DNA from 2 places in the Idiomarina abyssalis genome. Region 2 is predicted to be linked to the other one. Evidence: predicted binding sites of a transcription regulator. Region 2 holds the regulator's gene; the other holds the start of a gene.
The links. The regulator NrdR, encoded in region 2, represses ribonucleotide reductase genes. The targets are predictions, from matches to a motif close to AAACACNANATNTNGTGTTT.
Positions count from the first base shown of each region.

Region 1: the regulator NrdR is predicted to act here: its motif matches at 8,789-8,808, upstream of nrdA (class 1a ribonucleoside-diphosphate reductase subunit alpha).

Region 1 is NZ_CP081832.1:1,245,405-1,261,967, forward strand. Features, by position in the region: gene K5X84_RS05870 (isoaspartyl peptidase/L-asparaginase family protein) at 1-676, shown strand, start outside; gene hrpA (ATP-dependent RNA helicase HrpA) at 688-4,605, shown strand; gene K5X84_RS05880 (GrxA family glutaredoxin) at 4,637-4,903, opposite strand; gene yfaE (class I ribonucleotide reductase maintenance protein YfaE) at 5,006-5,266, opposite strand; gene nrdB (class Ia ribonucleoside-diphosphate reductase subunit beta) at 5,270-6,403, opposite strand; gene nrdA (class 1a ribonucleoside-diphosphate reductase subunit alpha) at 6,422-8,752, opposite strand; gene gph (phosphoglycolate phosphatase) at 9,024-9,707, opposite strand; gene ubiG (bifunctional 2-polyprenyl-6-hydroxyphenol methylase/3-demethylubiquinol 3-O-methyltransferase UbiG) at 9,711-10,439, opposite strand; gene gyrA (DNA gyrase subunit A) at 10,589-13,228, shown strand; gene serC (3-phosphoserine/phosphohydroxythreonine transaminase) at 13,225-14,310, shown strand; gene hisC (histidinol-phosphate transaminase) at 14,342-15,445, shown strand; gene aroA (3-phosphoshikimate 1-carboxyvinyltransferase) at 15,438-16,563, shown strand, end outside.
Region 2 is NZ_CP081832.1:1,827,408-1,843,970, reverse strand. Features, by position in the region: gene K5X84_RS08880 (phosphopentomutase) at 1-1,083, shown strand, start outside; gene prfC (peptide chain release factor 3) at 1,207-2,796, shown strand; gene K5X84_RS08870 (TatD family hydrolase) at 2,802-3,599, shown strand; gene K5X84_RS08865 (YtjB family periplasmic protein) at 3,556-4,188, opposite strand; gene serB (phosphoserine phosphatase SerB) at 4,216-4,878, shown strand; gene K5X84_RS08855 (PilZ domain-containing protein) at 4,852-7,356, opposite strand; gene radA (DNA repair protein RadA) at 7,422-8,786, shown strand; gene ettA (energy-dependent translational throttle protein EttA) at 8,834-10,498, opposite strand; gene glyA (serine hydroxymethyltransferase) at 10,658-11,914, shown strand; gene nrdR (transcriptional regulator NrdR) at 11,954-12,403, shown strand; gene ribD (bifunctional diaminohydroxyphosphoribosylaminopyrimidine deaminase/5-amino-6-(5-phosphoribosylamino)uracil reductase RibD) at 12,396-13,523, shown strand; gene ribBA (bifunctional 3,4-dihydroxy-2-butanone-4-phosphate synthase/GTP cyclohydrolase II) at 13,536-14,651, shown strand; gene K5X84_RS08820 (ketopantoate reductase family protein) at 14,652-15,545, opposite strand; gene K5X84_RS08815 (AmpG family muropeptide MFS transporter) at 15,535-16,563, opposite strand, start outside.

The DNA.
Region 1 (16,563 bases), 580 kb from region 2:
CGGGGCAGTTGCGGGTGTGAAGACTGTAAAAAGTCCAATAGAATTAGCCCGCGAAGTAATGGAAGAGTCTGTACATGTGATGCTAAGTGGTGAAGGCGCAGAGCAGTTTTCTCGTCAGCAGGGACTGGAACAGGTAGAGAACAGTTACTTTAATACCGAGCACCGTTATCAGCAGTTACAGAAAGCCAAAGAAACCATTAGGAAAAGTGAACAGCCAGAGCAACAGGCCTGGGAATACCTGGATATTGATTACAAATACGGAACGGTTGGGGCTGTTGCGGTTGATAAAGACGGGCTCTTGAGTGCCGGTACGTCAACCGGAGGCATGACGGCTAAACGTTATGGTAGAATAGGGGATTCCCCCATTATTGGTGCTGGTACATGGGCTGATAATGACAGCTGTGCTGTCTCGGCTACCGGACACGGCGAGTATTTTATTCGCTTCCACGTGGCTGCCGATATTTGCTCTCGAGTTAAATATAAAGGGCTTTCGGTGAGTGACGCGGGCGATGAAGTTATTCATGGTGTGTTGCAGGATGCCGGCGGTACCGGTGGTGTCATAATTATTGATGCTCAGGGTAATATTGCGATGCCATTTAATACCGAAGGCATGTACCGGGGTTATTTTAAAGGTGAGGATAAAGCGGAAGTCGCTATTTATAACGAGGATGAATAAGTTCGGAGTCTATGAGTCGTCAAAAATCGCACAGTAACCCTTTTGTTGAGAAGTTTCAGACACAATTAGAGCAATGTACAACACGTCAGGCCGCGCTATTGCGCGGCCGTTTGCGTGGTCTGAGCAAAATTAAAAACGAGCAACGACAGCAACAGGTGCTGGAGCGGATAGCTGCCGACATTGAAACTGCCGAGCTGGAGTATTTGGAGCGGCAACAACAAAAGTTTCATATTAGTTACCCAGACGAATTACCGGTTGCTCAGCAGCGTAATGACATTAAGTCGGCCATTGAACAGAACCAGGTGGTGGTTATTGCCGGCGAAACCGGGTCGGGTAAAACCACCCAGTTACCGAAAATGTTGCTGGAAATGGGCTATGGCCGTAAAGGGACTATAGGTCACACGCAACCCCGACGCTTAGCCGCACGCAGTGTAGCCGCCCGTATTGGTGAAGAACTGCAGGATCACAATAAAACTCAGGTTGGCTACAAAATACGGTTTCAGGATGAAACGGCACCAACCACGGCAATTAAGCTGATGACCGATGGCATGTTGTTGTCTGAATTGCAGCAAGATCCTCTGCTACTGCAATACGATGTCATTATTATCGATGAGGCTCATGAACGGAGCCTTAATATCGACTTTTTGTTGGGTGTGCTGCATACGTTATTGCCTAAGCGACGCGATCTTAAACTGGTTATTACCTCAGCAACCATTGAAACTGAGCGTTTTTCAAAGCACTTTCATGATGCGCCTGTGTTGACGGTAACCGGGCGAACTTACTCCGTGGAGGTTCGGTATCGACCGCCAAAAGAAGACGGGAAAGCAGCTGATGCAGACGTACTTCTGGGTGTTTGTGAAGCGGTAGAAGAGCTGCAGCGCGAAAGTGAAGGTGACATTCTTATTTTTGCCAGTGGCGAACGGGAAATACGCGACTATGCGGAAGCTATTGGCGATTTGAAGTTGCGAAGTACAGAGGTTCTTCCTCTGTATGCGCGTTTGTCATCGCATGAGCAGAATCGGGTGTTTCAGGCGCACAGTCAACGCCGAGTGGTTATCGCCACAAACGTAGCAGAAACCTCATTAACGGTTCCGGGTATACGCTTTGTTATTGATCCGGGCACCGTGCGCATGAGCCGTTACAGTTACCGCACTAAAGTACAGCGCTTACCTATTGAACCTATTTCTCAAGCCAGTGCTAACCAGCGTAAAGGTCGTTGTGGTCGTATTGGTCCGGGCATTTGTATTCGCCTTTATAGCGAAGATGACTTTCTGCAGCGCCCGGAGTACACCGACCCTGAGATCCTTCGTACTAACTTAGCAGCTGTTATCTTGCAAATGTCGGCGTTACGGTTAGGTGATATTCGACAGTTTCCTTTTGTCCAGAAGCCGGATGAGCGTTTTGTTAAAGATGGTCTGAACCTGCTGGAGGAGCTGCACGCAATAGAGGCCGGACGTAAAGCTGAGCGTCCACAGTTAACTGATACGGGCCGACAATTGTCAAGACTGCCTCTGGACCCTAGGTTAGCCAGAATGGTGCTGGCGGGGCAGCAATATGGCTGTGTGAGAGAAATGCTCGTAATTACCGCAGCGCTGAGTATTCAGGACCCGCGTGAACGTCCGCACGACGCACAGCAAAAAGCGGATGAATGGCACCAACGTTTTCGTGATAAAAGTTCCGACTTTATGGCCTTTTTAAACTTATGGAATTATATAAAAGAACAGCAAAAAGCGCTGTCAGGTAACCAATTCCGTAAACAGATGGGCCGTGAATTTATTCATTTTATGCGGCTGCGCGAGTGGCAGGACATTTATACACAAAGTCGGCAAACGGTTCGGGAGATGGGTTTATCCATTAACGATGAAGCCGCTACCTATGAGCAAGTGCATCGGGCTTTAATTGCCGGCCTATTGTCGCAGGTGGGCTTTAAAGAAGATCGACACGAATACCAAGGAACCCGACAAAGCCGGTTTCATATTTTCCCTGGTTCAGGTTTATTTGGTAAGCCACCAAAATGGGTTGTTACTGCAGAGCTGGCGGAAACGTCTAAATTGTACGCACGAATTAACGCCGATATTGATCCTTTATGGGTTGAGGAAGCGGCTTCTCATTTAGTCAAAAAACAGTACCTGGAACCTCATTTTGAAAAGAAAAAAGGCAGTGTTATTGCTGATGAGCAAGTAACTTTGCTGGGTCTTATCTTGGTGCCCAGACGACGCGTTCAATATGGGCCGGTTGAACCGGTTAAAGCTCGGGAGATTTTCATCCGGGAAGCTTTAGTTAACTCCCAGCTAACGCGCAAGTTGCCTTTTATTCAACATAACTTGAAATTAATTAGCGATATTCAAGCTCTGGAAGCGAAATCTCGGCGTCGGGATATTCTGGTGGATGAAGAGGTTTTATTTGAGGCTTACGACCGTGCCATACCCGAAGGGATTTATAACGAAAAGCTATTGGCCGGCTGGTGGCACAAAGCAGCTAAAAAAGAGCCCAAATTACTGTTCTTTGAACGAGATGATTTAATTGCCGGCGAAACCGAGCACATTACTGAAAACGAATACCCGGAGTTTTGGCGACAAGGTAACTTACGCTTACCCTTGAGTTACCATTTTGAACCCAATGCGGAAGACGACGGTGTCAGTGTGAATATCCAGCTAGGTATTCTGAATCAGGTGAAGCTTGAGGGCTTTGACTGGCACATTCCGGCATTACGGGAAGAGCGTATTGCCCACTTAATTAAATCGTTGCCAAAAGCCCTGCGCCGAAATTTTGTGCCGGCACCAAACTTTGCTGGCGCGATAATGGCTGACGTGGAGCCTATGCAAGGGCGTTTAACCGACGCTATGGCGACTAAGCTGCGTCGCATGACCGGTGTGACGGTCCCGGAAGAAAACTGGGATGAGTCCTCTCTACCGGCTCACCTACGTATGAATTTTAAAATTTTTGATGGAAAGAAACTGGTTAGCCAGGGACGTGACCTGCAAAGTCTTCAACAACAGTTATCCGGTAAGGTGCAGCAGCGTTTAGAAAAAACCGCCGGTGATGATATTAGCCGTGAACAGGTTGATAGCTGGGATTTTGATGACTTACCGGAGGTGATTACCGAGCGCCAGCAAGGTTTTGAGCTCAAGGCTTACCCCGGTCTGATAAACAAAGGTAAAGGTCAGGTTGCACTGCAGCTATTCGATAACCCGGAGCAAGCAAAACAGCATCATAAAACCGGCGTGCGGGAGTTGCTGCTGCAACAGATACCATCGCCTGTTAAGCACTTGCAGAAGTCTTTATCGAACAAAGCTAAATTAGCCATGTATTTTAACCCCTGGGGCAAGGTAGACGCATTAATCGCGGATTGTATCGCCGCAGCGGTAGATGGCCTTATCCAGGAGCAGATAGAACAGGGCAATAAGCTAAGAGATAAACAAAGTTTTGGGCAACTCAAAGACGTTGTACGCGCAAACTTGAATGAGCGCGTTGAAAAAATCGCATTGGAAGTCGAGCAATGCCTGCTGTTGTCACAACAAGTTCGAAAAGCACTGAAAGGAAAAATTCCGCTGGATCAAATCCAGTCCCGGGGCGATATTCAGGACCAGTTAGATAACCTGGTGTTTGCGGGTTTTGTTTCAGCTTATGGCAGTCATCGGCTTAGCGACATAGTGCGTTATCTCAAAGCCATTCAACGACGTCTGGAAAAGCTGCCGGTTGATCCTAATAAGGATCGCTTAATGACACTGACTTTAGCTAACCTTGAAGAACAGTATAAAGCGGTGGTGAAAGCTTACGAAAATAAAGGTTCGGTAGTTCCCGATGATGTTGCCGAGATCCGCTGGATGATTGAAGAGTTAAGAGTCTCGTTCTTTGCTCAAACCTTGGGAACCAAGTATCCGGTGTCTGAAAAGCGGGTTAAACAAGCAATAGAGGCTGCTAAATAGCCGCCTCTACACATGAATTCGTAAGCGCAAATTAGGCGGTGTAAAGCCCTAAGTTTTCTTTTGCGTAAGCTTCAAATTCAGTGAAGCCGCCAACGTGTTGTTCGTCGACAAAAATTTGAGGAACAGTCTGGACAGGTTTACCGACTGTTTTTTCAAGGTCAGCCTTGCTGATACCTTCAGCGTGAATATCGACATAGCGATAATCAAAGTCATCCATATCGGCTTTTAATTTGTCCGCAACTTCTACGGCACGAACACAAAAAGGACAACCCGGACGTCCAAAAATTACTGTAAACATGAAATACCTCTCTCGCAAAAATAGATTGCGGCCATTATCCAGATTTTAGTGCTGGTTAACAATTCTTCTGTACGATGGGCACAATCGATTTAATGAATAAGGCTAGTGCTCAATATCTAAATCTGATTCAGGAACGCAACAACAGGGCAGAATATCGCCTTTTCTGACATAGGCGAGCGGCTCGGTTGTATAGCGAACTGTGCCGGACTTTAACGTGCTTCTGCAGGCACCACAGAAACCACTACGACAATGGTAATGCATTTCTAACTGATGCTTCTCTAAGGCTTCAAGTAAAGTGCCTTCAGTCGCATCAACGGCAAGCTCGGGCCCGCCGTTGACTTTGACTTTAAAGGTGTTGGCCATAGCTTAGAGATCAAAGTCCCCAAGGTCGGAGGCATTAACCTCACTGTCTATTTGACCAACAAGGTAAGAGGTAATTTCAGACTCTTGTGGTGCTACCTGAACGTTGTCTGATACCAGATACTTGTTCATCCAGGGCAGTGGGTTAGAACGCTGGTTTTCAAATGGAGCATCAAAGCCTATGGCCTGCATACGCAAGTTGGCAATGTACTCGACATATTGGCACAGCATGCTTTCGTTCAGACCTATCATTGAACCGTCTTTAAACAAGTAGTGCGCCCACTGTTTTTCCTGTTTAACAGCTGTCATGAAAATCTCGTAGGCATCATCGCGAAGCTCTTCGGCAATTTCTTTCATTTCCGGGTCGTCTTCGCCGTACTGCCACAAATTAAGAATGTGCTGTGTTGATGTAAGGTGAACGTTTTCATCGCGAGCAATCAGTTTGATGATTTTTGCGTTACCTTCCATTAATTCACGTTCTGCAAAAGCAAAGGTGCAGGCAAAGCTAACGTAAAACCGAATAGCTTCCAGAGCGTTAACCGAGTTAATGCACAAAAACAGCTTTTTCTTTATTTCGCGCTGAGTGACCGTATAGGTCTTACCGTCAACGACAATATCGCCTTCGCCGTGGGTTTGTAGCAGCTGAGTGTAAAAAATAAGATCGTCGTAGTACTTTGAGATGTCATTAGCGCGAATTTTAATTTGCTCGTTAATGACAATATCTTCAAAGACTTCGCTGGGGTCACTAAACAAGTTACGCAGTATGTGTGTGTATGACCGCGAGTGAATGGTCTCAAAGAATGACCAGGTTTCGATCCAGGTTTCTAACTCAGGAAGAGACACAATAGGTAGTAGCGCGATATTCGGCGAACGACCCTGAATCGAATCCAGAAGAGTCTGATATTTCAAGTTAGAAATAAACACATGCTTTTCGCTGGCAGTCAGTTTATTAAAGTCGATACGGTCACGGCTGACATCGATTTCTTCAGGGCGCCAGAAAAAGCTGATTTGTTTTTCGATAAGTTTTTCGAAAATACTGTGTTTTTGTTGATCATAGCGAGCAACGTTAACGGAGTTGCCTAAAAACATAGGCTCCGTTAACGGGTTATTCTGCTCTTGGTTAAACGTTGAGTACGACATTCGCTAAAATCCTTATTATTAAATTTTACAAGCACCACCGGCACAATCGTCATCTTCTTCGATGATAACTTCTGCGCTCTGGGCCTGAGGCTTGTCGGCACGTTGACGTGCAGCAATGTCGGACTGGTTGTCAGCAGCACCATCACGAGTGTTGTGATAGTAGAGCGTTTTAACTCCCAGTTTATAAGCGGTTAACAAGTCTTGCAGAAGCTGTTTCATCGGTACTTTACCCGCATCAAACTTGTTCGGGTCGTAATTGGTATTTGCAGAAATTGTCTGATCCACAAATTTTTGCATGATACCAACCAGTTCAAGATACCCTTTGTTATTCGGTATTTGCCATAACAACTCGTATTTGTCTTTTAAGTTTTCGTAGTCAGGGACAACCTGTTTAGTTACCCCGTCTTTTGACGACTTAATGCTGACAAAACCACGAGGAGGCTCGATACCGTTAGTTGCATTAGAAATCTGCGACGATGTTTCTGACGGCATTAGAGCGGATAATGTTGAATTACGCATACCGTGCTGTTTAATGTCAGCACGGAGCTTATCCCAGTCTAAATGCAGTGGCTCGTCGCACACTTTGTCCAGATCTTTCTTATAGGTATCGGTTGGCATAATGCCCTGAGAGTAAGTGGTCTCATTAAATTTAGGGCAGGCGCCTTTTTCTTTAGCCAGATTCATTGAAGCTTGCATCAGGTAATACTGTATAGCTTCAAAGGTCTGGTGAACCAGGCCGTTTGCAGAGCCGTCTGAATATTTAACACCGTGCTTGGCTAAGTAATAAGCAAAGTTAATAACACCAATACCCAGAGTACGACGGTTCATGGTGGCGTTGTACGCTGCCGGAACAGGGTACTCCTGATAATCCAGCAGGCTGTCCAGTGCACGAACAGCCAAGTCTGCTAAGTTTTCAAATTCACTCAGACTTTCAATTTTACCTAAATTAAAGGCTGACAGAGTACAAAGCGCTATTTCACCTTCTTCGTCATTTACGTGACTTAATGGCTTAGTTGGCAATGCAATTTCAAGACACAAGTTACTTTGACGGATAGGCGCAACTTTAGAGTCAAATGGACTGTGTGTGTTGCAATGATCTACGTTTTGCACATAGATACGGCCGGTGCTGGCACGCTCCTGCATAAACAGACCAAACAGCTCAATGGCTTTAATACGTTTTTTACGGATGCTCTCATCCTGCTCGTACTGCTGGTATAAACGCTCAAATTCGTCCTGATCTTCAAAGAAAGCGTCGTAAAGCCCCGGAACGTCCGACGGACTGAACAGGGTAATGTAATCGTCTTTAATCAGGCGCTGATACATGGTGCGGTTAAATTGAACACCATAATCCAGGTGGCGAACCCGGTTTTCCTCAACACCCCGGTTATTTTTCAGTACTAATAGACTTTCAACTTCCAGGTGCCAAAGTGGGTAGAATAAGGTAGCCGCGCCACCACGAACACCACCTTGTGAGCAGCTTTTAACGGCTGTCTGGAAGTATTTATAGAATGGGATACAACCGGTGTGGAAAGCTTCACCATTACGGATAGGGCTGCCTAATGCGCGAATACGCCCCGCGTTAATACCAATACCGGCGCGCTGAGAGACGTATTTTACGATAGCACTGGCGGTGGCATTAATAGAGTCGAGACTATCGCCAGCTTCAATTAAAACACAGGAGCTGAATTGACGTGTCGGCGTACGTACACCTGACATAATCGGTGTCGGTAGAGAAATTTTAAATTCAGAAGCTGCATCGTAGAAACGTTTAACGTAATCCATACGAGTGCTTTTCGGGTAATCCGAAAACAGACAAGCGGCGACTAATATGTATAAGAACTGCGCGCTTTCATAGATGTCACCCGTTACCCGGTTCTGAACCAGATACTTGTTTTCCAGCTGTTTAACCGCAGCATAAGAGAAGTTCATGTCACGCCAGTGATCAAGGAACTCGTCCATTTGATCAAACTCTTCTTCGCTGTAGTCATCCATCAGATGTTCATCGTAGCGATGCTCGGCCACCATTTTTTTCACATGGTCGTATAGACGCGGCGGTTCAAACTTACCGTAAGCACGTTTACGCAAGTGGAAGATAGCCAGTCGCGCTGCCATATACTGATAGTCGGGCGCATCTTCCGAAATGAGATCGGCAGCTGCTTTAATGATAGTTTCATGAATGTCTTCAGTTTTAATGCCATCGTAAAACTGAATGTGAGATTTAATTTCAACCTGAGAGGCTGAGACATTATTCAGTCCTTCGGCAGCCCACATGATCACTCGGTGAATTTTATCGAGGTTTAGCGGTTCGCGTTCGCCGCTGCGTTTCGTAACATAAAGTTGCTCGTTCATTTTGCGCCGACTCTTAGCTTTTTGTTATAGGTTTGTAGCCACAAGATATAGTGCTTATTAGTTGTACAGAGCGATATTTACACAATATCTAGTGTGTCTGGGATGAACTGTATGCTAGGTCTAACTGGCAATACGATCAAGTGAATTTAACGGTAAAAACGGAATAATTTTGAATTCAGAATCTTGATTTTTTGCCAGCCTTTAACTGGCCTGAGTTTGCGCTGAAAAGTTTTCTATATAATTTTTTTGTCTTTTAAAGGAAGTTAATAGATCAAGAGTTATTGATAGCCAGTAACTCCAGCAATGCCAGTGGAGATTCAATGTGATAATCGGCCTGCCAGCGCTGGGGTTGGTCTTCGTTACTGATATAACCGTACTCGGCAAGCACAGTGACCATTCCGGCGTTACGGCCGGCTTCAATATCGCGTTCGGCATCACCCACGTAAAGGCAGTCTGTTGGTTCAACACCCAGTTTCTCCGCGGCATAGAATAAAGGCTCAGGCGATGGTTTTGCGACACTGAGAGTATCGCCGCTCACCACAACTTCAATGGCTTCAAATTCAGGGAAGTGTGGTAATAACAGGTGTGTCAGGCGTTCAGGCTTGTTGGTCACTATCGCGACTTTAATGGACTCACGCTGTAATACCGCCAGTAGTTCCAGAACACCCGGGTAAGGTTGGGTATGAGTGGCGATATTATTTTTATAGGCACTCAGGAAGGCGTGTCTCAGCTCTGTTTCCATGTGCGTATAATTGTCATCAAAGGCCAATTTTAGTAAGCCTCTGGAACCATGGGACGCAACTGGTGTAAACACTTCAGCAGTGACAGCAGGGCGCTCGTATTGCTCACAAACAGCATTTAATGCGGCGCCTAAATCGGGTGCGGTATCAAGTAAGGTGCCATCTAAATCAAACAGGACAGCTTTTACCGGAGAACTTTTATCTGAGGAACTCATTAATTACTCCGGCTTTTTCAAAGCGACAATGTAATTTACATCAACATCTTTGTCTGAAAGTACAAAGCCTTTTAAAGGATGAAAAATTAAGCCATTAATAGCGATATCTTCTAAAGCGGCTTTGTCAGTCATACTTAAAAGTTCTGACGGGCGAATAAAACGTTGATGCTGATGAGTTCCTTTCGGTACCCAGCCTAAAATATGCTCGGCAGCGACAATACCCAATAACCAGGATTTTACATTACGATTCAAAGTGGAGAAAAAGACTAATCCCCCGGGCTTAACCGCTTTGGCGCAGGCTTGTACTATGGCGGCCGGGTCAGGAACGTGTTCGAGCATTTCCAGACAGGTCACTACGTCGTAGCTGTCGGTGTTTTGTTCGGCCAGCGTTTCAACGGCAATGCATTGATAGTCAATTTGGCGGCCACTTTCTAATGCGTGCAAACGCGCCACCTTTAATGACTGCTCGGCCAAATCAATACCGGTAACCTCAGCGCCTCGTTCCGCCATGGCTTCACTGAGTAATCCACCGCCACAACCGACATCCAGTACTTTCTTGCCGAAAAGCCCTTCGGTATGGTTTTCGATAAAGCCCAGCCGGACCGGGTTGATTTTATGCAAAGGTTTAAATTCGCCATCCGGGTCCCACCAGCGCGAGGCGAGTGCTGAAAATTTTGCGATCTCTTCCGGATCGACGTTTTTTTGTTCAGTTTTAGAGCGACTGGTGGTCATAGATTATGCGTCTTTAAGAGATGGATAACGCGGCTAGTCTACCTCAGGCAAAGAATAAGAAAAAGAGGGTGCGAGACGCGTTTGGGATGGGTACAATGATTGGATCAAAATAACAATGAATATGCGGATCTATATTTAGGGAATAAACTATGAGCGATCTAGCCAGAGAAGTGTCACCGGTAAATATTGAAGACGAACTGAAAAGTTCGTACCTCGATTATGCCATGAGCGTCATTGTTGGGCGTGCTTTACCTGATGTCCGTGACGGCCTGAAGCCAGTACACAGACGTGTCTTGTTCGCAATGAACGAATTGCGCAACGACTTTAATAAACCTTATAAAAAGTCAGCGCGTGTTGTCGGTGATGTGATTGGTAAATATCACCCTCACGGAGACAGCGCAGTTTATGACACGATTGTTCGTATGGCGCAGGACTTTTCATTGCGTTATATGTTGGTTGATGGTCAGGGGAACTTTGGTTCTGTTGACGGAGACTCAGCCGCGGCGATGCGTTATACCGAAATTCGCATGGCAAAAATTGCTCACCAGCTATTAGCCGACCTGGACAAAGAGACCGTTAATTTTGTCGATAACTACGACGGTACAGAGCGTATTCCTGATGTATTGCCAACCCGCGTTCCGAACCTCTTAGTGAACGGTTCCTCGGGTATCGCGGTTGGTATGGCAACTAATATTCCACCTCATAACCTGACGGAAGTTATTGACGGCTCACTGGCGATGATTGATAACCCGGATATTGATGTTGAAGGGTTAATGGAATACATCCCGGGTCCGGACTTCCCAACAGCAGCGACAATTTCAGGTCGCAGCGGTATCGTTGAAGCTTATAAAACCGGTCGTGGTCGTATTCATTTGCGCGCTCAGGCGGAAGTGGAAGTCGATGAGAAAACGGGTAAAGAAACCATCATTGTTACGGAAATTCCGTATCAGGTGAATAAAGCCCGCTTAATTGAAAAAATAGCTGAACTGGTTAAAGAAAAGCGCGTTGAAGGTATTAGTGCTTTACGTGACGAGTCTGACAAAGACGGTATGCGTATCGTCATTGAAATTCGTCGTGGCGATGTTGGCGAAGTTGTTCTTAACCATTTGTATGCTAATACCCAGTTACAGGTTGTGTTTGGCATTAATATGGTTGCCCTGGATAAAGGTCAGCCGCGTCTGTTTAACCTGCGCGATATGCTGGATTGCTTCATTCGCCACCGTCGTGAAGTGGTTACCCGCCGCTCAGTCTACGAATTACGCAAAGCTCGTGAACGTGCTCATATCCTGGAAGGTCTGGCGATATCGCTGGCTAATATTGACGAAATTATTGAGCTTATCCGTCGTTCACCCACGCCTGCTGAAGCTAAAGCTGGGCTAATTGCCCGCGCATGGCAGCTGGGTGATGTTGCTTCAATGCTGGAAACCGCCGGTGTTGATGCTGCGCGTCCTGATCATCTGCCTGAAGAATACGGCATTCGGGGTGACAACTATCACCTGACGGAAGAACAGGCTCAGGCCATTTTGGATTTACGTCTGCATAAACTGACTGGTTTAGAGCACGAAAAAATTCTGGATGAATACAAAGGCCTGTTAGAACAAATTGCTGAACTGCTGCATATTCTGAACAGTTCAGAGCGCCTGATGGAAGTAATTCGTGAAGAGCTGGTTGAAATACGCAGTAACTTTGGTGATGAGCGTAAAACCGATATTACCGCCGCTGCACATGACATCAGCATGGAAGACTTAATCAACGAAGAAGATGTTGTTCTGACGCTTTCTCACGAAGGTTATGTGAAGTATCAACCGTTGACTGAGTACGAAGCTCAGCGCCGTGGTGGTAAAGGTAAAGCCGCCACTAAGATGAAAGACGAAGACTTTATTGAAAGACTGTGGGTAGCGAACACGCATGACACCATTTTATGCTTCTCAACCCGTGGTCGTATTTACTGGATGAAAGTTTACCAGTTGCCGCTGGCAAGTCGTGCTTCTCGAGGCAAGCCTATCGTCAACTTGTTACCGCTTGAAGCCGACGAACGTATTACCGCTATTCTGCCAACACGGGATTACCCGGAAGATAAGTTCGTTGTTATGGCTACCCGTAAAGGGACCATTAAGAAAACGCCATTACCAGAGTACTCACGTCCTCGTAACGGCGGAATCATTGCACTGAACCTGGTTGATGACGATGAACTGATTGGTGTTGATATCACTGACGGCAGCGGCGAAATTATGCTGTTCTCTGACGCTGGCAAAGTGGTGCGCTTCGCGGAAGAGCAAGTGCGTTCAATGGGTCGTACAGCAACCGGTGTTCGTGGTATTCGTTTGGAAGAAGGACAGCGTGTTGTATCACTGATTGTTCCTCGCGAATACGAAGAGGAAGAAGCGAATGTATTAACCGTGACTGAAAACGGTTACGGCAAACGTACACCGCTAAGTGAATATCCGGCTAAGAGTCGTGCGACCAAAGGTGTTGTCTCTATTAAGGTCAGCGAGCGTAATGGTTCCGTTGTCGGCGCCATGGAAGTTATTGATGGCAATGAGATCATGCTTATCAGTAATAAAGGTACTCTGGTCAGAACGCGTGTTAATGAGGTCTCAACCGTTGGTCGTAACACTCAGGGCGTACGCTTAATTCGTACAGCTGATGACGAAAAAGTGGTTGGCCTGCAGCGCATTGATGAAATTGACGAAGATGAGTCTCTCATCGACGGCGAAGTCATTGCTGAGGAAGGCGAAGTCTCTTCTGAGGATAGCTCTGAAAATCAAGAGGGTTCCGACGAGTCATGAGCCAGTTGTTTAACTTTTCTGCCGGACCGGCAATGTTGCCGGTCGAGGTGTTGAAGCAAGCTCAGGAAGAGTTATTGAACTGGAATGGGCAGGGTGTATCGGTGATGGAAATTTCCCACCGTGACCCTGCTTATGTCCATATGGCACGTGAAGCTGAGCAAGATCTGCGCGACCTGTTAAATGTACCGGACGACTACGAAGTACTCTTTTTACAAGGCGGAGGGCGTGGTCAATTCTCTGCGGTTCCACAGAATATCGCGTTACCGGATGCTACAGTAGATTACCTGGATACAGGAATATGGTCTGGTTTTGCTATCCGTGAAGCCGAAAAGTTCGTTTCCAGAGTGAATATTGCCGGGCAAGTTCAGGAAGGCGCTAAAGGCAAGGAAATTCAGTCTCCAGAAAACTGGAAGTTGTCTGAGAATGCTGCCTATTTTCATTACTGTCCTAATGAGACGGTCGATGGTATTGCGCTGCATGAGATCCCTGACGTTAAAGCACCCATTGTGGCTGATATGTCATCAAATATCCTCTCTGAACCCCTGGATGTCTCAAAGTTTGGTGTTATATACGCCGGCGCTCAGAAGAATATAGGCCCTTCAGGCTTTGCGATTGCTATCGTCAATAAAAAGCTTTTGGGTCAACCGCAGAAGCAAGTCTCATCTATTATGGATTACCAACTCCAGGCTAAAGACGGGTCTATGTACAACACGCCCAATACCTTTGCCTGGTATCTGGCAGGGTTGGTTTTCAAGTGGTTAAAAGCTCAGGGCGGATTAGCGGCTATGGGCGAACGTAACCATCGTAAAGCCCAACTTATCTATGACTTTGTTGATGCTTCAGATTTTTACAGAAACAACATTAATCCTGCTTACCGTTCGATCATGAATGTGCCTTTCCAGTTAGCCGATGACAAACTCGATGCCGACTTTTTAGCCGGTGCTAAAAAGGAAGGTTTATTAGGGTTAAAAGGGCATCGCTTTGTTGGTGGCATGAGAGCCAGTATTTATAACGCAATGCCGGTGGAAGGCGTAGAAGCATTGCTAAGTTATATGGCTGATTTTGAACGTAAGCTTGGCTAAATAAATAGAATAAAAAAGGTAGTGAATCGCTATGGCAGAATTCAACGCATTAGAACTGGTTAATCCCGGAGTTAAACAATTACGTCCGTATCAGGCGGGCAAGCCAACATCCGAATTGCAGCGTGAGTTAGGTTTAAAACACGTGGTTAAGCTGGCTTCAAACGAAAACCCATTGGGCTTGAGTGAAAAGGTCAAAACGGCTCTGGAAGCTGAGTTAACAGATTTAGTGCGTTACCCCGATGCTAACGGTTATTACCTTAAAAGTCGTCTGGCAGAACTTAACGAGGTCGGTACGCAACAAATTACTCTGGGTAACGGTTCTAACGATGTTTTAGAGATTTTAGCTCGTACCTTTGTGTCAGATAAAGACGAAGTTATTTTCTCTCAGCATGCGTTTGTGGTGTATCCGCTGGTTACTCAGGCTATTGGCGCAAAACCTGTTGCCGTTCCTGCGGTAGATTATGGCCATGACCTTGATGGTATGGCTAAAGCCGTTACCGATAAAACCAAGATGATTTTTATTGCTAACCCTAATAATCCAACGGGTACATTTTTATCGACTTCTGCACTGAAAAGCTTCATGGATAAAATACCGCAAAATATTATCGTGGTTCTTGATGAAGCTTATTACGAGTATGTGCCAGAAGAAGAGCGGGCGCCATCGGTTGAGTGGATAAAAGATTACCCTAACCTGGTGGTTAGCCGAACCTTTTCTAAAGCCTATGGGTTAGCCGGTTTACGCGCAGGTTATGCCGTAAGTCATGAGAGCGTAGCCGATCTTCTTAACCGTATTCGACAGCCATTCAACATGAATTCGCTGTCACTTAAAGCGGCGGAAGTGGTACTGGATGATCATGCCTATTTGCAAAAAGCCGTTGAGTTAAACGCACAGGGCATGAAGCAGCTAACTGAGTTTTGTGAAGAATTAGGCCTTAACTATATTCCTTCTTATGGTAACTTTTTGACCATAGAAGTCGGGCCCGATGCCGAGAAGCTCTATGACGAACTTCTGCATGAAGGCGTTATTGTACGTCCTGTTGGTGGCTATGAGTTGCCTAATCATTTACGTGTCAGTATTGGCCTGCCTGAAGAAAACCAGGCTTTTATTAAGGCAATGAAAAAGCTGCGTGGTTAATTCTATTCATTTGGAGCCGCGACAGCATTGTCGCGGTACTGTCACTTTACCCGGCTCAAAAAGTATTGCTAACCGGGCACTGCTTATGGCCGCTTTATGCCAGACTCCCGTAACCTTACACAATTTACTGGTCAGTGATGACACCAGTCGTATGCGTGAAGCTTTGCTTGCTCTGGGTGTTAGCTTTAAAGACGATGAACTTACAACTCAGGTTGAAGGTTTAGGTGGTCATTGGCGTCAGGCTTCCTCTGAACTTTATTTAGGTAATGCTGGAACAGCGATGCGACCGCTTATTGCCGTGTTATCAGCGACGGCAAAAGAAGAGCAGGCACCTATGGTTCTGAAGGGCGATGCCCGAATGCATGAACGACCGGTTCAACACTTAGTTGATGCTTTGCAAATGCAGGGAGCGTCAATTGATTACTTGGGCGAGTCGGGCTTTCCACCACTCGCTATTTCACAAGGTTTAGCCCCGGGCAAGTTTGAAATTGATGGCTCAGTATCCAGTCAGTTTATTTCGGCGTTACTTATGGCGCTTCCTCTGTTGCCCGGTGATTCAACCTTAACGCTAAAAGGCGAGGTGGTTTCCCGACCTTATATTAACTTAACTCTGCAAATGCTGGCGGACTTTGGTATTTCGGTAAAAGAGGAGTCTCCTCAATGCTATGTCATTGCCGGAAAACAAGTTTATCAGTCGCCCGGAGAATACTGGGTAGAAGGTGATGCCAGTGCGGCCTCCTACTGGATGGCTGCAGCATTATTAGGGGGAGGTCCGGTTGAGATAATAGGCGTCGGTAAAAACTCGATACAGGGCGATAAACGTTTTGCTGAGGTAATAGAGCAAATGGGAGCCTCTGTGGCTTACCAGGACAACAGCATAACAGTTACCGGAACGGGAATAGTCAAAGGCATCGATCAGGACTTTAACGATATTCCAGATGCGGCGATGACGGTTGCACCATTAGCACTTTTTGCTGATAAACCTACAACCATTCGTAATGTGGCTAATTGGCGCGTTAAAGAAACCGATCGCCTGTACGCTATGGCAACAGAATTGCGCAAACTGGGTGCCCTAGTAGAAGAAGGGCGAGATTACCTCTATATAGAACCGATTAAGA
Region 2 (16,563 bases):
CACAAACAGGGTAAACCTCTGCACTTGCCGAACCTAACCCGTCTGGGACTATTTGAAGCTCATAAAGAGGCGATGGGATTTTATGCCAGAGGTCACAAACCTTCCGCTCTAAGCGGTGCCTATGCCTGTGCGGCAGAGATTTCATCGGGAAAAGACACACCCTCAGGTCACTGGGAGTTGATGGGCGTTCCTGTGCACTTTGAGTGGGGCTACTTTGAAGATAAGGAAAACAGCTTTCCGGCGGAACTATTAGCTCAGATAACAGAAGCCTGTGAACTTCAAGGCATACTTGGCAACTGTCATGCATCGGGTACAGAAATTATTAAACAGTTAGGTGAGCAACACATTCGTACCGGCTGGCCAATTTTTTATACCTCTGCCGATTCCGTTTTTCAAATTGCGGCTCACGAAGAGCACTTCGGCCTTAAACGTTTATATCAGGTTTGTGAAAAAGTACGGGAGCTTCTGGAACCCTATAATATTGGCCGGGTTATAGCCCGGCCCTTTGTTGGTGAAAATGCCGACACCTTTGAGCGGACCGAAAATCGCAAAGACTATTCGGTTTTACCGCCTAAACCGACGGTACTGGATAAGTTGCAGGAGAAGGGTGGAGAGGTTATCGCTATTGGAAAAATAGCCGATATTTTTGCAGGGCAGGGTGTTACTCAGTCAATAAAAGCATCCGGTCTGGAAGGTCTGTTAACCGCAACATTAAATGCGATGGAAACGGGTTCGGACAACTCACTCATTTTTACGAACCTTGTTGATTTTGACACCTTGTATGGGCATCGCCGTAACATTGAAGGGTATGCAAATGAGCTTGAAGCCTTTGATAAATGGCTGCCAGTAATGGAGTCTGCAATGAAGCCGGGGGATATCCTGGTGTTAACAGCTGATCATGGATGTGACCCCACATGGGAAGGTACCGATCATACTCGCGAATACATTCCCCTGTTGCTGTCTGGTCACCATGTCTCTGCAGGCAGTCGGGGGAAACGACAAAGCTTCGCCGATTTAGGCCAGACCCTGTGTCATCTATTTGATTTACCGCCCATGGAAGAAGGGCAGGCTATAAAGTTGTAGAGAGCTATCCTTCTGGTATAAATACGGTAGCTACCATTTGATAACCATCCTTGGTTTGTGTATCGGTATAAGATCAGCGAAAATAAGCCGCATAAACCATTTTAACCACAAAGAGTGTCATTGATGTCGGAATCCAGCTTGCAGAATGAAGTCGCGAAACGTCGTACCTTTGCCATTATCTCTCACCCGGATGCTGGTAAAACAACGATTACCGAGAAGGTATTGCTGCACGGTCATCAGATTCAGAAGGCCGGTACAATTAAAGGGAAGAAATCGGGGCAGCATGCAAAATCAGACTGGATGCAGATGGAGCAGGAGCGTGGCATATCGGTAACGACCTCAGTCATGCAGTTTCCATATAACGATGCCTTGGTAAACTTACTCGATACACCGGGACACGAGGACTTTTCTGAAGATACTTACCGCACACTAACAGCGGTTGACTCCTGCCTGATGGTTATTGATGGTGCCAAAGGTGTCGAGGATCGGACGATTAAGTTGATGGAAGTGACTCGCTTACGCGACACACCAATTATTACTTTCATGAACAAGCTTGACCGTGACATTCGTGACCCTCTTGAGTTGCTGGATGAAGTGGAAGACGTACTGAAAATTATGTGTGCACCAATTACCTGGCCAATAGGTTCCGGTAAGAACTTTAAAGGTGTTTATCATTTACTTAAAGATGAAACCATATTGTACAAAACAGGCCAGGGACACAGAATACAGGAAGAGACCATTATAAAAGGTCTGGATAACCCTGAGCTGGATGAAAAAATAGGTGCATGGGCGGACGAGCTGCGTGAGCAAATAGAGCTGGTCAACGGTGCTTCTAATCCTTTTGATAAAGAACTGTTTCTTGCCGGTGAGTTGACCCCGGTCTTCTTTGGTACCGCATTAGGTAATTTTGGTGTTGATCATATGCTGGATGGCCTGGTTGATTGGGCTCCAAGACCTCAGCCCCGGGAGACTGATCAACAAGAAAGCGTCAGTGCAGATAACAAAGATTTCTCCGGATTTATTTTTAAAATTCAGGCGAATATGGATCCGCGCCATCGCGACCGTGTCGCTTTCTTAAGAATTGTTTCAGGCAAATATGAGAAGGGCATGAAGATGAGGCAGGTGCGTACGGGTAAAGACGTGCGTATTAGCGATGCTTTAACCTTCTTAGCCGGTGACCGTTCGCATGTGGAAGAGGCTTATCCTGGTGACATTATCGGCTTGCACAACCATGGCACTATACAAATTGGTGATACATTTACTGCAGGTGAGGATTTTAAATTTAGCGGCATTCCTAACTTTGCGCCTGAACTTTTCCGTCGCATTCGCTTAAAAGATCCCCTAAAGCAGAAGCAACTGCTGAAAGGTTTGGTGCAGTTATCCGAAGAGGGCGCGGTGCAGGTATTCCGCCCACTTATCAGTAATGACTTGATAGTTGGAGCTGTTGGAGTTCTGCAGTTTGATGTTGTTGTGCATCGTTTGAGAACAGAATATAAAGTAGATGCCATGTATGAAAACATCAATGTTGCCACAGCGCGCTGGGTCAGTAGTAAAGACGAGAAGAAGCTGGACGAATTTCGTCGTAAAGCCGAGTCTAACCTGGCATTAGACGGTGGTGATAATCTGACCTACATTGCACCCACTATGGTGAACTTAAGCCTGGCGGAAGAGCGTTACCCCGATATTGAATTTACTCACACACGCGAACATTAAGGCTTATGAGTAGGCTTTACGATACGCATTGTCATCTCGACTTCCAGGCATTTGATGACGATCGGGAGCAGGTTCTGGAGGACGCTAACGAGGTAGGCTTAGAGCGTTTTATGGTGCCGGGTGTCAGTGCTGAGCAATGGCCCCGGTTGCAGCAACTGGTTGAACAGTTTGCGAGCTGGCGTTTTGCGTTAGGTTTGCACCCTTGGTTTATAGAGAAGCACAGTCTGAATCAAATTGATGAGTTGGAACAGGCGCTGGATAAACCAAAGGAACGTTTACTGGCGGTAGGCGAAATAGGGCTGGATGCCACCTGTGAAAACTCAGAACTCCAGCGTAAACTTTTCATTGAACAGTTGAAGCTGGCGCGGCAATACCGTCTCCCGGCTATTATTCATCACCGCAAAACTCTGGAGACAACGCATCCGCTGGTGAAGCAGCACGGCCCGGAGTCTGGTGTTATACACGCCTTTAGTGGCAGTTACGAGCAGGCTATGAAATTTGTCGATTGCGGCTATAAACTGGGTGTTGGCGGAGTAATCACTTACACTCGGGCAAAAAAAACGCGTGAAGCAATAGCAAAAGTTCCTGTATCTGCATTAGTGCTGGAAACCGACTCACCGGATATGCCGGTTTGCGGTTATCAGGGCCAGCGTAACGAGCCGGCCAGAATTGCAAAGGTTCTGGATGTTTTAGCAGAGCTTAGAGACATGAGTAAAGAGTCACTGAGTGATACTTTGTGGCAAAACAGTTGCGAACTTTTTAGTGATGTTCCGTCTGCCAGTAGCGGTCACGTATCCGGTTAAAACCAAGCATAATAAATACGCCTGCCAACATAGCCAGCAGCAGAAGTAACTTTCCTTGCTGCATTAGCCCATTGTGGGCGGTCTGGCTTTTTTTAAGCAAAAGATTCTTATCAAAGACTACTTGTAAGTAACCACTTACGTTATCTTCAAGGCTTATTTCCTCTACGAGAACCCAGGGCTCTGATGCATCATCGGTTGCCGGCCAGTCAATCATCGATGCGCTGACCCCACTATGAACCAATAACTCACCAAAACGGTTACGGATTGTAGCTGCCATTACCTGCGGGTTGCTGGCAATATGATCGGTTAAGGCAGTCAAACGTTCGGTGTTTTGGTGCTCAAGCCAGTAATGCGCCTCATGCTCAGCCTGCTCAATCATTAATTGAGTAACTGACTGAGTTTGAGAGAACAGTTGCTGTTGAGACTGGACACTGGCAATATTCCAAACATTAATAATGATCAGCAACAAGCCGCCAGCAGTAGCCAGACGAAGCGCTCGTTTAAACATAATACGAGCAATCGCTTTGGTTTTGTTGTTAAGCAAGGTGTTTTTTAATCGATGCCATTGCTTAAATTCTGTTAGTTGCATGGGCCCAGCTCAGGAGTTTTCCGTTCAATGAAACACAGTTCCGGTTTAATCGTCTTCGACATGGATTCTACCTTAATTGGTATTGAGTGTATCGATGAAATTGCACGATTAAATGACCGTTATACTAAAGTCTCAGCAATAACGGAAGCCGCTATGCGAGGTGAAATTGATTTTAGTGAGAGCCTTAAGCTGCGTGTCGCTTGTTTATCGGGAGTTAAAGAAAGTGACTTAGAAAGCCTTTTTAATCCAATTCCATTTAACCCCGGCGCATCAGAATTACTGCTTTCGTTGCAAAATAGAGGCTGGAAAACTGCCTTAGTTTCCGGTGGCTTCACATGGTTTGCTGATAAAGTGCAAAAGGCACTCAAACTGGATGCTGTATTGGCGAACCGACTTGAAGTCGTTAATGGTTGTTTATCGGGGAAAGTTCTGGGAAGTATTGTTGATGCAAAAATGAAAGCACAACAGCTGGAAATACTTGCTGACAAGTGGAACATTCCACGGGAAAGAACGGTAGCTGTCGGTGACGGCGCTAACGATGCCCTTATGCTTGAAACTGCAGCAATTGGTATTGCTTACAATGCAAAGCCTGCTTTGCAGGCTGTTGCGGATTACTCGATAAATTCGAACAGTCTACTTGAGATCATTCCGTGTCTGCAGCATTCAAAACTTATTGAGCCAGGTGTTTAGCCGTTCTTGTTGCTCTTCAATTGTATTGGTATCAGGCAGGGCAAACTCGAGTAAGCTTTCAGTAACATCAACGGTATCGGCAATGGCATAGACTTGCCACAAGTCTTCTTCTATTTCCTGTGCCCGGTAAGCCGCGTACCGGCTAATGTAGTTAAGTTCGGCCTGAATAAATTGAGTATCAGGTTTCCCGGTTCTTGATAAAGTAACCCTTACTGCGCGGAAGATAGAATTAGGCAAGCATTGCTCAATAAAAGATTCAATGGCGTGGTTGTCGTTACTTTCCAGCCATTGAGTTTGAACAATATCTTCACCACTTTGGCGATAAAGACGTAATAACAGCAGCAATGTAACCGGTTCCGATGTGCGATCCATATCCTCAAGCTTTGGCAGTAGCTTTTCCGTTACTGAAGAGCCGCGCATTAACGGTTGCAAGTTTAGAGCACTCTGTTGGCTTCCCGGAAGTTTAGACAAGAGCCTGACCCAGTCAGACGGCCAGTTAGACAAACCAGCACGACGTACGGATGTTTTTCGTTTTTTATTTCGATAGAAGAAAATGGGGAGTGAGCCGGGGGCGTCACAATACAAATTGCGAAGACAAAGCTCCAGGCCGTTTATCGAGGTGTTCTCAACCTGCAGTTTTAATAAGTCTCTTTGCTCCCGAATTAGAAAACGAATGAACTCAGAACCCATATGCTGTTCATGATCGCCGTCTATCTTTAATCGTAATGTTGTGCGAGCGTCATCAACTGAAGCAATGGTATAAGGCAAGTGCTCAAGCTTTGCTTTTTTATACAGCTTCTTAAAGCCAGTCATCGATATTTCGACGTTATCACCTTTCTCAGCGGCAACCGGGGTATCAATCTGAACCTGCAAGCCACTAACGGAAAGGTCAATGATCATGCCGTCCCGGACATACTTTCCAACCCGAACGCGACAGCGGCTACGGTAGCTAAAACGTTTCTCACTGCGTAAATTGATAAACTCCAGCCGCGCCTCTTTTGTTCGAATTGGTACCGCAGGGGGATGGGCAAACGCCTTCAGTGATGAAAGGTTGTTTTTGTCCAGTTCGGTATCGAAAAAGCCATTTAAACTGTCGGTAATATCGTTAACGACCCCCATGTACCGCAATGGAGAAATTGCTCTTTTGACCTGCGCGGTAGGCGGATTTAACCGGAACGGGACATTGATATTTTTTGGCACACTCTGCGGCTGCCAGGCCTGATTCAGGTCAACTGGGCGCAAATCAATTTGGTAGACTCGCCACGAGGCTTTCTGACTTCCAAACGCAACATAGGTTTCCCATAACCCGGTTTTCTGTAGCTCTTCAACCGTTGCTGAGTAGTTATATATTTTACCTCGTGCCGTTATTGAAAAGGTCAGAATCAGTAACCGTGCACTTTTTTTGTTGAGTAAGTCCTGCAGTAACCAGCGGCTACGACGGACATTAAAGACTGAGCCGAAACTGATTTGGTTCAGTTCGTTTATCCAGTTATTTAAGATGAACCGGTTGTTATCCGTGGTTAAGACATAATCGGCAACAAGTTGACGGTTAGATTCAGAAAAGAACACCGGAAGTTGCTGCATTCTGGGCAACAGAAGCTGTTCATGACCTTTAGTGATGATGGTGTTGTAGGTGTTATCGACATTGACTCGGTAGCGCTTTTTGTAGCCGTTGATAAAGCGGTGAAAAAACTTATCCAGTTCGGCAGAGTGGTAGTCGGGGTCACGGTTTAATTTGAGGTAGTGCTTGTTGTCAACCTCCTGTACACCAACAACGCGGTATGGGATGCGAGTATCGGGATCTACCGTGAACTCTTTTGCCAGCCCGGTAAAGTAAAGCGATATCAGTTCGTCGTACTGAAAGCTATGCTCGTCATCTACACGCACGCGCATGCCGGTAATTGAAATATCCGTTGTTACCGCGTTATAAGTTTGTCCTTTACTGTCTTCAAGACCAACTTCGATGGTAAAATTCATCCGTTCTTCGGCACGATACGGGTATTGACCAAAGTGAAAGGTTTCCAACAAGTAGGATTCGGCTTCATTATCAGCATTAGGAAAGGGCGATTGACCATTTAAAGGCTCGGCGTTATGGTCGGCTAAACTTTGGGCAAAAGCTCTTTCTTCTTCACGAGCCTGGCGCAGATGGTTATCAGCATCCAGAATTTGCTCGAAAGTATCTTGTGTGAAAACGCCTTTATAGGTTTCCAGGCCGCGCTCAAAAATTTCAATGGCGACATCGTCAAGTTGATGCCTGCGGCCGTTGTACTCGTAAGGGTGACATTCACCGTCGACTTGATTACGTAAATCAACGGTACGGTGACAAGGAGCCGCCAAACGTCTAAGCTCCATTTTTAGTTTGAAGCGGGTCGGACCATCTTCGTTTTCAGTTAAAGACTGAAACAGCGTATCAAAGTCGGTATCGTAAACGAGCGGCTTTAACTGATCGATAAGTTGGTCAAAATACTGATTAGGCATCGAAGTCTACTATTTTTTATAATTATTCTTGAGTAATACCTCATCATAAAACGAGAAGCAGACGAATGGCAAAAGCAAAAAGTGCATATGTGTGTAATGACTGTGGTGCAGACTTCCCTCGTTGGCTGGGACAATGCACGGAATGTAAGGCCTGGAATACGCTTACTGAAATTCGTTTAACGTCTAAAACAACCTCTAATTCGTCAGACCGTCGGGGCTTTAGCGGTATTACCGATGCCAGGGTTCAGACTCTTAACGAGGTCGACTTGCAGGAAGTCCCGCGTTTCAGCTCGGGTTTTCAGGAATTTGACCGGGTTTTAGGTGGTGGTGTAGTCCCCGGTTCGGCAATACTGATAGGTGGTTCACCCGGTGCCGGTAAGAGTACTTTATTATTGCAAACCCTATGTAAGTTGGCGGAGCGTATGCCAGCGCTTTACGTGACCGGTGAGGAATCTTTGCAGCAGGTAGCAATGCGGGCACAGCGGCTTAATCTGCCAACCGACAAATTGCGCATGCTCTCTGAAACCTCGGTAGAAAGTATTTGTCAGCTGGCCGACAAAGAAAAACCTGCCATTATGGTCATTGATTCGATTCAGGTAATGCATATGGCTGACATTCAGTCAGCGCCGGGCAGTGTTTCGCAGGTTCGTGAGGCGGCAGCTTTTTTAACGCGCTACGCAAAGCAAAAGAACGTTGCCATTATTATGGTAGGACACGTGACCAAAGAAGGGCATTTGGCGGGGCCTAAAGTTCTGGAGCATTGCATTGACTGCTCTGTACTTCTGGATGGCTCATCAGACTCGCGCTATCGCACTCTGCGCGGTACTAAAAATCGCTTTGGTGCAGTGAACGAGCTTGGCGTATTTGCGATGACAGGCGGTGGTTTGAAAGAGGTTTCAAATCCATCGGCTATATTCCTGCAACGAGCGGAGGACCAGGGAAATGGCTCGGTTGTTATGGTGGTTTGGGAAGGTACGCGACCGCTATTGGTTGAAATTCAGGCGCTGGTTGATTACTCGGCTCTGGCAAACCCACGCCGGGTTGCTGTGGGGCTGGAACAAACGCGATTAGCATTATTACTGGCTGTTTTGCATCGGCACGGTGGCTTGCAGGTGTCTGATCAAGACGTTTTTGTGAACGTTGTTGGTGGCGTTAAAGTCTCCGAAACGTCAGCAGACTTAGCGTTGTTGCTTGCCATTGTCTCCAGCTTTAAAGGAGAACCATTGCCGCGCGAATTAATTGTGTTTGGTGAGGTTGGTCTGGCCGGTGAGATACGCCCGGTACCTAATGGCCTGGAGCGATTAAACGAAGCGGCTAAACACGGTTTTAAAAAAGCCATTGTGCCTGTCGGTAATGCGCCAAAAACGTCACCAAAAGGCATGGAAGTGATTGGCGTGAAAAACCTTCAACAAGCACTGGATGTGATGTAGTTTGCAGAAAAAAGGGAGCTTTATGCTCCCTTTTGATACCCGGTCTATTAACCAATAGGTTTGTATTTAATGCGATGTGGCTCCATCGCCTGCTCACCGAATTTTTCTTTCATGTAAGCTTCGTAGTCGCTGTAGTTACCTTCGTAGAAGACCACTTCGCCTTCATCACGGTAATCCAGAATATGGGTAGCGATACGGTCAAGGAACCAACGGTCGTGCGAGATAACCATGACAGAGCCCGGGAACTCCAGAATGGCTTCCTCAAGTGCCCGTAAGGTTTCAACATCCAAGTCGTTGGTTGGCTCATCGAGCAACAGAACGTTACCGCCGGCTTTTAATAGCTTAGCCAAATGCACTCGGTTACGTTCACCACCAGACAATTCGCCAATGCGTTTTTGTTGGTCGGTACCGCGGAAGTTAAAACGGCCAACATAGGCGCGACCATTAACTTCAAAGTTACCAATTTTCAGGATGTCGTTACCGTCAGTAATTTCTTCAAAGACGGTTTTCTTGTCATCCATGTTGTCGCGGAACTGATCAACACTGGCCAGTTGCACGGTTTCACCCAATTCGATAGAACCACTGTCAGGCTTTTCTTCGCCGCTGATCATACGGAACAAGGTTGATTTACCCGCGCCGTTAGGGCCGATAATACCGACAATAGCGCCTTTAGGAACACTGAAGCTTAGGTTGTCGATAAGTTGGCGCTTCTCGTAAGCCTTACTAATACCGTTAACTTCAATGACCTTATCACCCAGGCGAGGGCCTGGCGGAATAAACAACTCGTTGGTCTCGTTACGTTTCTGATAGTCGCCACTTTGCAGCTCTTCAAAGCGATTAAGACGCGCTTTGCTTTTCGCCTGACGGCCTTTGGGGTTAGTACGTACCCACTCCAGCTCTTGTTTAATCGTGCGTTGGCGTGCTTTTTCTGAACGCTCTTCCTGCTCCAGGCGTTTCTCTTTCTGTTCCAGCCAGGAAGAGTAGTTACCTTCCCATGGAATACCATAGCCACGGTCAAGTTCAAGGATCCAACCAGCAACGTTATCAAGGAAGTAACGGTCGTGGGTAATGGCAACGACGGTACCTGTGTAATCGTGCAGGAAGCGTTCAAGCCAGGCCACAGATTCCGCATCCAGGTGGTTGGTAGGCTCGTCTAACAGCAGCATATCGGGCTTAGATAACAGTAAGCGGCAAATCGCGACACGGCGTCTTTCACCACCCGACAAGTTGCCTATTTTGGCATCCCACTCAGGTAAGCGCAGTGCATCGGCTGCACGCTCGAGAATGTTGTCGATGTTATGACCGTCTTTAGCCTGCAACAAAGCTTCTAATTCGCCTTGCTCTTTTGATAGGGCATCGAAGTCCGCATTTTCGTCGGCGTAAGCCGCGTAAATTTCATCGAGCTTAGCGAAGGCTTCTTTAACATCCGCCACCGCTTCTTCAACGGTTTCTTTCACCGTTTTATTTTCGTCCAGCTGTGGTTCCTGAGGCAGATAACCAATTTGAGTTCCCGATAAAGCACGGGCTTCACCTTCGTACTCTTTATCAACACCCGCCATAATGCGTAGTAAGGTTGACTTACCGGCACCGTTGACACCCAGAACACCAATTTTGGCCCCCGGAAAAAACGACAGAGAAATATCTTTTAAGATGGTTTTCTTAGGTGGAACAACTTTGCTCACCTGAGACATTGAATAGATATATTGCGCCATAGCGACGTAAAATCCTTCCTATCAACAAAAAAGTTACTGCATAGTTTACTGTTATTTACGAACATCCCCAAACTTTGTTGCGCTGAACTAGGCACTCATTTGTGTTTTAAGGTAAAATACCGGACAAATTAAGACCATTTAATGATTTGGAGAGCTGTAATGCTGAAATCTGAGATGAACATTGCCGACTTTGATGCGGACTTATGGCAGGCGATGCAAGGTGAAGTTGAACGTCAGGAACAACACATTGAACTGATTGCATCAGAAAACTATACCAGTCCGCGGGTTATGCAGGCTCAGGGCTCGCAGCTAACCAATAAATACGCCGAAGGCTATCCGCATAAGCGCTATTACGGCGGCTGCGAGTTTGTCGATAAAGTCGAAGACTTAGCTATTGAGCGCGCAAAGCAACTGTTTGGTGCTAAGTACGCAAACGTTCAGCCGCACTCAGGTTCTCAGGCAAATACCGCTGCTTTCATGGCTCTTATGGAAGCCGGTGATACTTTCCTTGGTATGAGTCTTGCTCACGGTGGTCACTTAACTCACGGCTCCGGGGTTAATTTTTCAGGCAAACTCTACAACGCGGTTTCATATGGTTTGGATGAGTCCACTGGCGAAATCGATTACGCCGAAGTTGAAAAGCTGGCGCAGGAACATAAGCCGAAAGTGATTGTTGCAGGCTTTTCAGCCTACTCTGGTATTGTTGACTGGAAAAAGTTCCGTGAAATTGCTGACAAAGTCGATGCCTATCTAATGGTCGACATGGCTCATGTTGCAGGCTTAATTGCCGCCGGTGAATATCCTAACCCGGTACCTTATGCTCACGTTGTTACGACGACCACACACAAAACTCTTGCGGGTCCACGTGGCGGCTTGATCATTTCAGGTAGTGACGATGAGAAATTACACAAGAAGTTAAACAGCGCGGTATTCCCGGGTAACCAGGGTGGCCCACTTTGCCATGTTATTGCTGGTAAAGCGGTTGCTTTCCAGGAAGCCTTGCAGCCGGAATTTAAAGAATATCAAAAGCAGGTATTAGTGAACGCCAACGCTATGGTTAAAACCATGCAGGCGCGCGGCTATAAAATCGTCTCCAATGGCACTCAGAACCACTTGTTCCTGGTTGACTTAATTGACAAAGACATTACCGGTAAAGATGCGGATGCAGCTTTAGGTAATGCTTTTATTACCGTGAACAAAAATGCCGTGCCTAATGATCCGCGCTCACCGTTTGTCACTTCAGGTTTGCGTTTAGGCACACCGGCTATTACCCGTCGTGGTTTTCAAGAAGCCGAAGCCGAGCAGGTTGCGAACTGGATTTGCGATGTTCTGGATGATATTTCTGATGAAAGCAAAATCAGCGAAGTTCGCGAGCAAGTAAAAGCGTTATGCGCCAGGTTTCCTGTTTACGGTTAATGAATAGCAGTTGTAAAGCGCACTTAAAGGAGTCAGGCAATGCATTGTCCATTTTGCGGCACACAAGATACTAAGGTTATCGATTCGCGACTTGTTGCGGATGGGGCCTCGGTTCGTCGCAGGCGTGAATGCAACCATTGCAAAGAGCGCTTTACGACCTTTGAAACGGCAGAGCTGATTATGCCGCGAGTCATCAAAACCGATGGTTCGCGTGAACCATTTAACGAAGATAAGCTGCGCAACGGTTTATTAAGAGCGTTGGAAAAGCGTCCTGTGAGTCTTGAGCTGATGGAGCAGGCAATCAACAAAATAAAGTCGAGCATACGCGCCACCGGTGAGCGCGAAATTAGCAGCAACTTTATCGGTAGTTTGGTTATGGAAAACCTGAAACAGATTGATAAAGTTGCTTATGTTCGTTTTGCGTCGGTGTACCGTTCTTTCGAGGATATCCGTGAGTTTGGTGAAGAAATCGCACGCCTGAATGACTAATTTATTAGAACAACAGTTTGACCATATAATGATGCACCGCGCGTTAAAACTCGCGCGGCGTGGGTTAATGACAACCCGGCCTAACCCGGCTGTGGGCTGTGTCATTACTGTCGGCGAAGAAGTTATCGCAGAAGGTTGGCATCATCAGGCCGGTGAAGCTCATGCCGAAGCTCATGCTTTGCGGCTTGCAGGTACAAAGGCAAAAGGGGCAACCGCTTATGTCACTCTTGAACCCTGCAGCCATATTGGACGAACTCCGCCTTGTGCCGACGCTCTGATTGAAGCTGGCATTGCCCGCGTTGTTGTGGCTATGCGGGATCCTAATCCCCGCGTCAGTGGTAACGGGATTAAGCGTTTAGAAGAGGCAGGCATACGTGTTGACGTTGGTACGTTGCAGTCCGTAGCCGAGAGTTTGAACCCCGGGTTTATTTCCCGCATGACACGACAACGCCCGTGGCTCACCTTAAAAATGGCGACTTCACTCGATGGGAAAACCGCTTTGGCGGACGGTCGCAGCCAGTGGATTACCTCTGCGGAATCTCGCAGTGACGTGCAGACTTATCGCGCTCAGGCAGATGCTATTTTGACCGGCGCAACAACGGTCTTAGCTGATAACCCGAAGCTTACCGTACGAGTTAATCAATGGCCGGCATCACGACCACTGCCTGAACCATTAAAACAGCCAGTACGTATTATTATCGACAGCCAACATCGGGTGAATGATGATGCCCGGGTGTTTGAGTCACCGGCGCCTGTTTGGCTGGTACGCACAACGCCGGGCAAGGAAACTCGGCACCCACATTGCCATGAGCTTATTATTGAAGCGGACAGAGACGGCAAAGTGTGTTTAAAAGCACTGATGATTGAATTAGCTAAACGTGAAATCAATCAGGTGTGGACAGAGTGCGGCGCTAGTCTGGCAGGTGCGATTATTGAACAGCAACTCTGTGACCGAATGATGATATACAGCTCTGGTCAAATACTGGGTCACCATGGTCGTTCGGTTATCGACATGAGTGAACCATTAGAATTAGCTTCAGCGCCAAGATTTAAAGTTATTGATCGCCGGCAGGTTGGCCCGGATCAACGCTTGGTAGCAGTACCTCAAACACAAGATTAAGGGTAAAGCGTTATGTCACTGCATAGCACAGAAGAGATTATTGAAGACATTCGTCAGGGAAAAATGGTTATCCTGATGGATGATGAAGATCGCGAAAACGAAGGCGACATTATTATTGCCGCTGAGTGCGTAACGCCTGAATCCATTAACTTTATGGCGCGTTATGGTCGTGGACTTATCTGCTTGACGCTAACCGAGGAACGCTGTAAACAACTTAATCTTCCGTTAATGGTCGATAAAAACAACGCGCCTTATGCAACAAACTTTACGGTTTCCATTGAAGCCGCAGAGGGAGTAACAACGGGGATCTCTGCTGCCGACAGAGCGAAAACAGTGCTGGACGCCGTTAAAAAAGATGCGAAGCCCGAAGATTTAGTTATGCCGGGTCATATTTTTCCGTTAAAAGCTAAATCGGGTGGGGTGCTTAACCGCGCCGGGCATACCGAAGCCGGTTGCGACTTAGCGCGTTTAGCTGGTTTTGAGCCCGCCTCGGTTATTGTCGAAGTGTTAAACGAAGACGGTACCATGGCGCGTCGCCCTGACCTTGAAGCTTTTGCTAAAGCGCATGACATTAAAGTAGGCACCATTGCTGACCTTATTGAGTATCGCTCAATCCAGGAAAAAACCATTGAACGTGTCGCAGAATGCAGCCTGCCTACAGCCTTTGGTAAGTTTCATTTGGTGACTTATCAGGACACGATAGACAAGCAGGTGCATTATGCACTGGTTCATGGCGATTTATCGCAGGATAAGGTAACGAATGTGCGTGTTCACTTACAGGACACTTTCCATGACACCTTTTTAACCGAGCGAGCTGCCAAGCGCAGCTGGCCAATTCAAAAGGCGATGTCTTATATTGCTGAACATGACGGTGTACTGGTTATTATTGGTCGTCAACAAACACCGGATAATATCATTGCACAGGTTCAGGAGTTTGAGGCACAGGACAAAGGTGAGCACAAACCTACTGCGTCAGCTTCAAATGCTTCTCGTAATGTCGGTTTAGGTTCACAGATTTTGGCTGACCTTGATATTCATAAGATGCATTTAATGAGTTCACCAAAACGTTATTCGGCTTTATCGGGTTTTGGGCTTGAAGTGGTCGACTTTATTGAAGATAAAGACTAATTAACCGTAACGCTTTTGAAATTCATTCAGCAGCTGTTGGTGAGTTGGCGTGGCAACGCCTGCCGACTCACCTGTTTTAATCAAGTAACCGGTTAATTGCTCTATTTCAGTGCGCCTTTGCTGCTTGATATCCTGCAACATCGATGAGCTATTTAGCGCAGTCTCTTGTGCAACTCTCAATACTTCCCGGTGGCACATCTTAGCGTCTAAGACTACGTTCTGAGTTTCAGCCACAGCAACGGCTTCGTTAACCAAGCTTACGATTTGCGATTGCCACTTATCCTCAAGTAACTTTCCGTTTTCGCACTTATAAATGGCTGTTAGTGGATTTATTACACAGTTAATTATTAACTTTAACCAGCGTCGCTGGCTAATATTCTGCTCAAGTACAAGTGGCGGGAATGCTTGCTGAAGGGTTGACCAGGGCTCTGACTCTTCTTGCCTGACTTCGAGCCAACTGCGACCCGTGCCTCTGTGCTCAATACGAATAATACCGTTTTCGTTTTTGCTCTTAACTGCTCCATGAGTCGTCACCATAGGATGCAGATTAAGCTGCCTTAATGTCTTAGGTAGCTCAACCATGCCGTTATGACTCAAAACAATAGGCATACTTTTATCAAAACCTTCAAGCGCTGTTATGTGCAGCAAGGCACTAATAACATCAAAAGCTTTAACGGCAACAATGAAGACACTATTTTTCGGTATTGGTAATTGAGTTGCAGGAACTTTATAGTTTCTTTTCTCATGTGCGCGAACAAGTTGCCATTCAATAGTTGCCGCCCGGTCATGGCGTGATAACACAGAAACCGATTCGCCGTTATCGCATAACCCGCTGACAGTAAGCCCACTTACGGCTCCGGGGCCTAGCGTAATCCAGTGGTATTTAATTGGCATCACGCTGTTTCTCCAATGCCGTTAGCGGCTTGCGAATAAGCCAAAGGAAAGCCAGACTGGGTATGACCATAACCGCGGTTAGGACAAAAAACAGTGCCCAGTTACCCTGCATAGAGTCGACAATAACACCGCTGTAGGACGCTAGCATGGTTTTACCCAAGGTTCCCAGTGAGGCCATCAATGCATATTGGGTTGCGGTGAAAGTTCGGTTACAGAGCAGACTGATAAAAGCAACAAAGGCAACGGTAGACCAGGCGCTGGTAAAGCCATCAATCAACACTGCGCTTAAAAAGAGGTTAGTATCGGGGCCGACTAACGCTATCCAGGAAAACATCAGGTTAGACGACGCCATAGCAATACCGCCAATCATTAAGCCTTTAACAATGCCCAGACGCAGGTTGACCGCACTGCCAAGTAACGCAAATACAATAGTCACCCACCAGGTAACGAGTTTGGAGTAGGTACCAATTTCTGCGTTTGTGAACCCAATCTCTTTATAAAAGACGATCGACATACGACCAAGAAAGGCTTCACCAATTTTAAACAAAAAGATAAAAGCAAGAATGGATAAGGCCAGCTTTACCCCGTTTCGGGAAAAGAATTCGGCTATTGGCTGAACAACAGTAATAGAAATGCGTTCTTTCATTGCTGGCCAAAAGTTAGTCAGCTTTGTTTTTATCGTGGGATCGCTATGATAAGTCGTACGACGCACAAAGAGTACAACAACGGCCAGAGCAAGCATAACGCAGCCCAGACCGAAATAAGCATGCTGCCATTGCCAGTCAACGCCATCGACAATGAAAAAGGGTAAAGCACCTAAGCCGCTGTAACCTGTCCACCAGCCAGCTGTCGTCATTGCAGCCCCGGCATTTTGTAGACGTCCCTCGGTTTCAGCAAAAGACTCAATCCTATAGGCATCAATGGCTATATCCTGAGTCGCGGAACTAACCGCTATGCCCAGAGCAATAAAGCCGGCTAAGTGCAAATTGCTTGTAATATCCAGGCTCGCCAGCGCAAA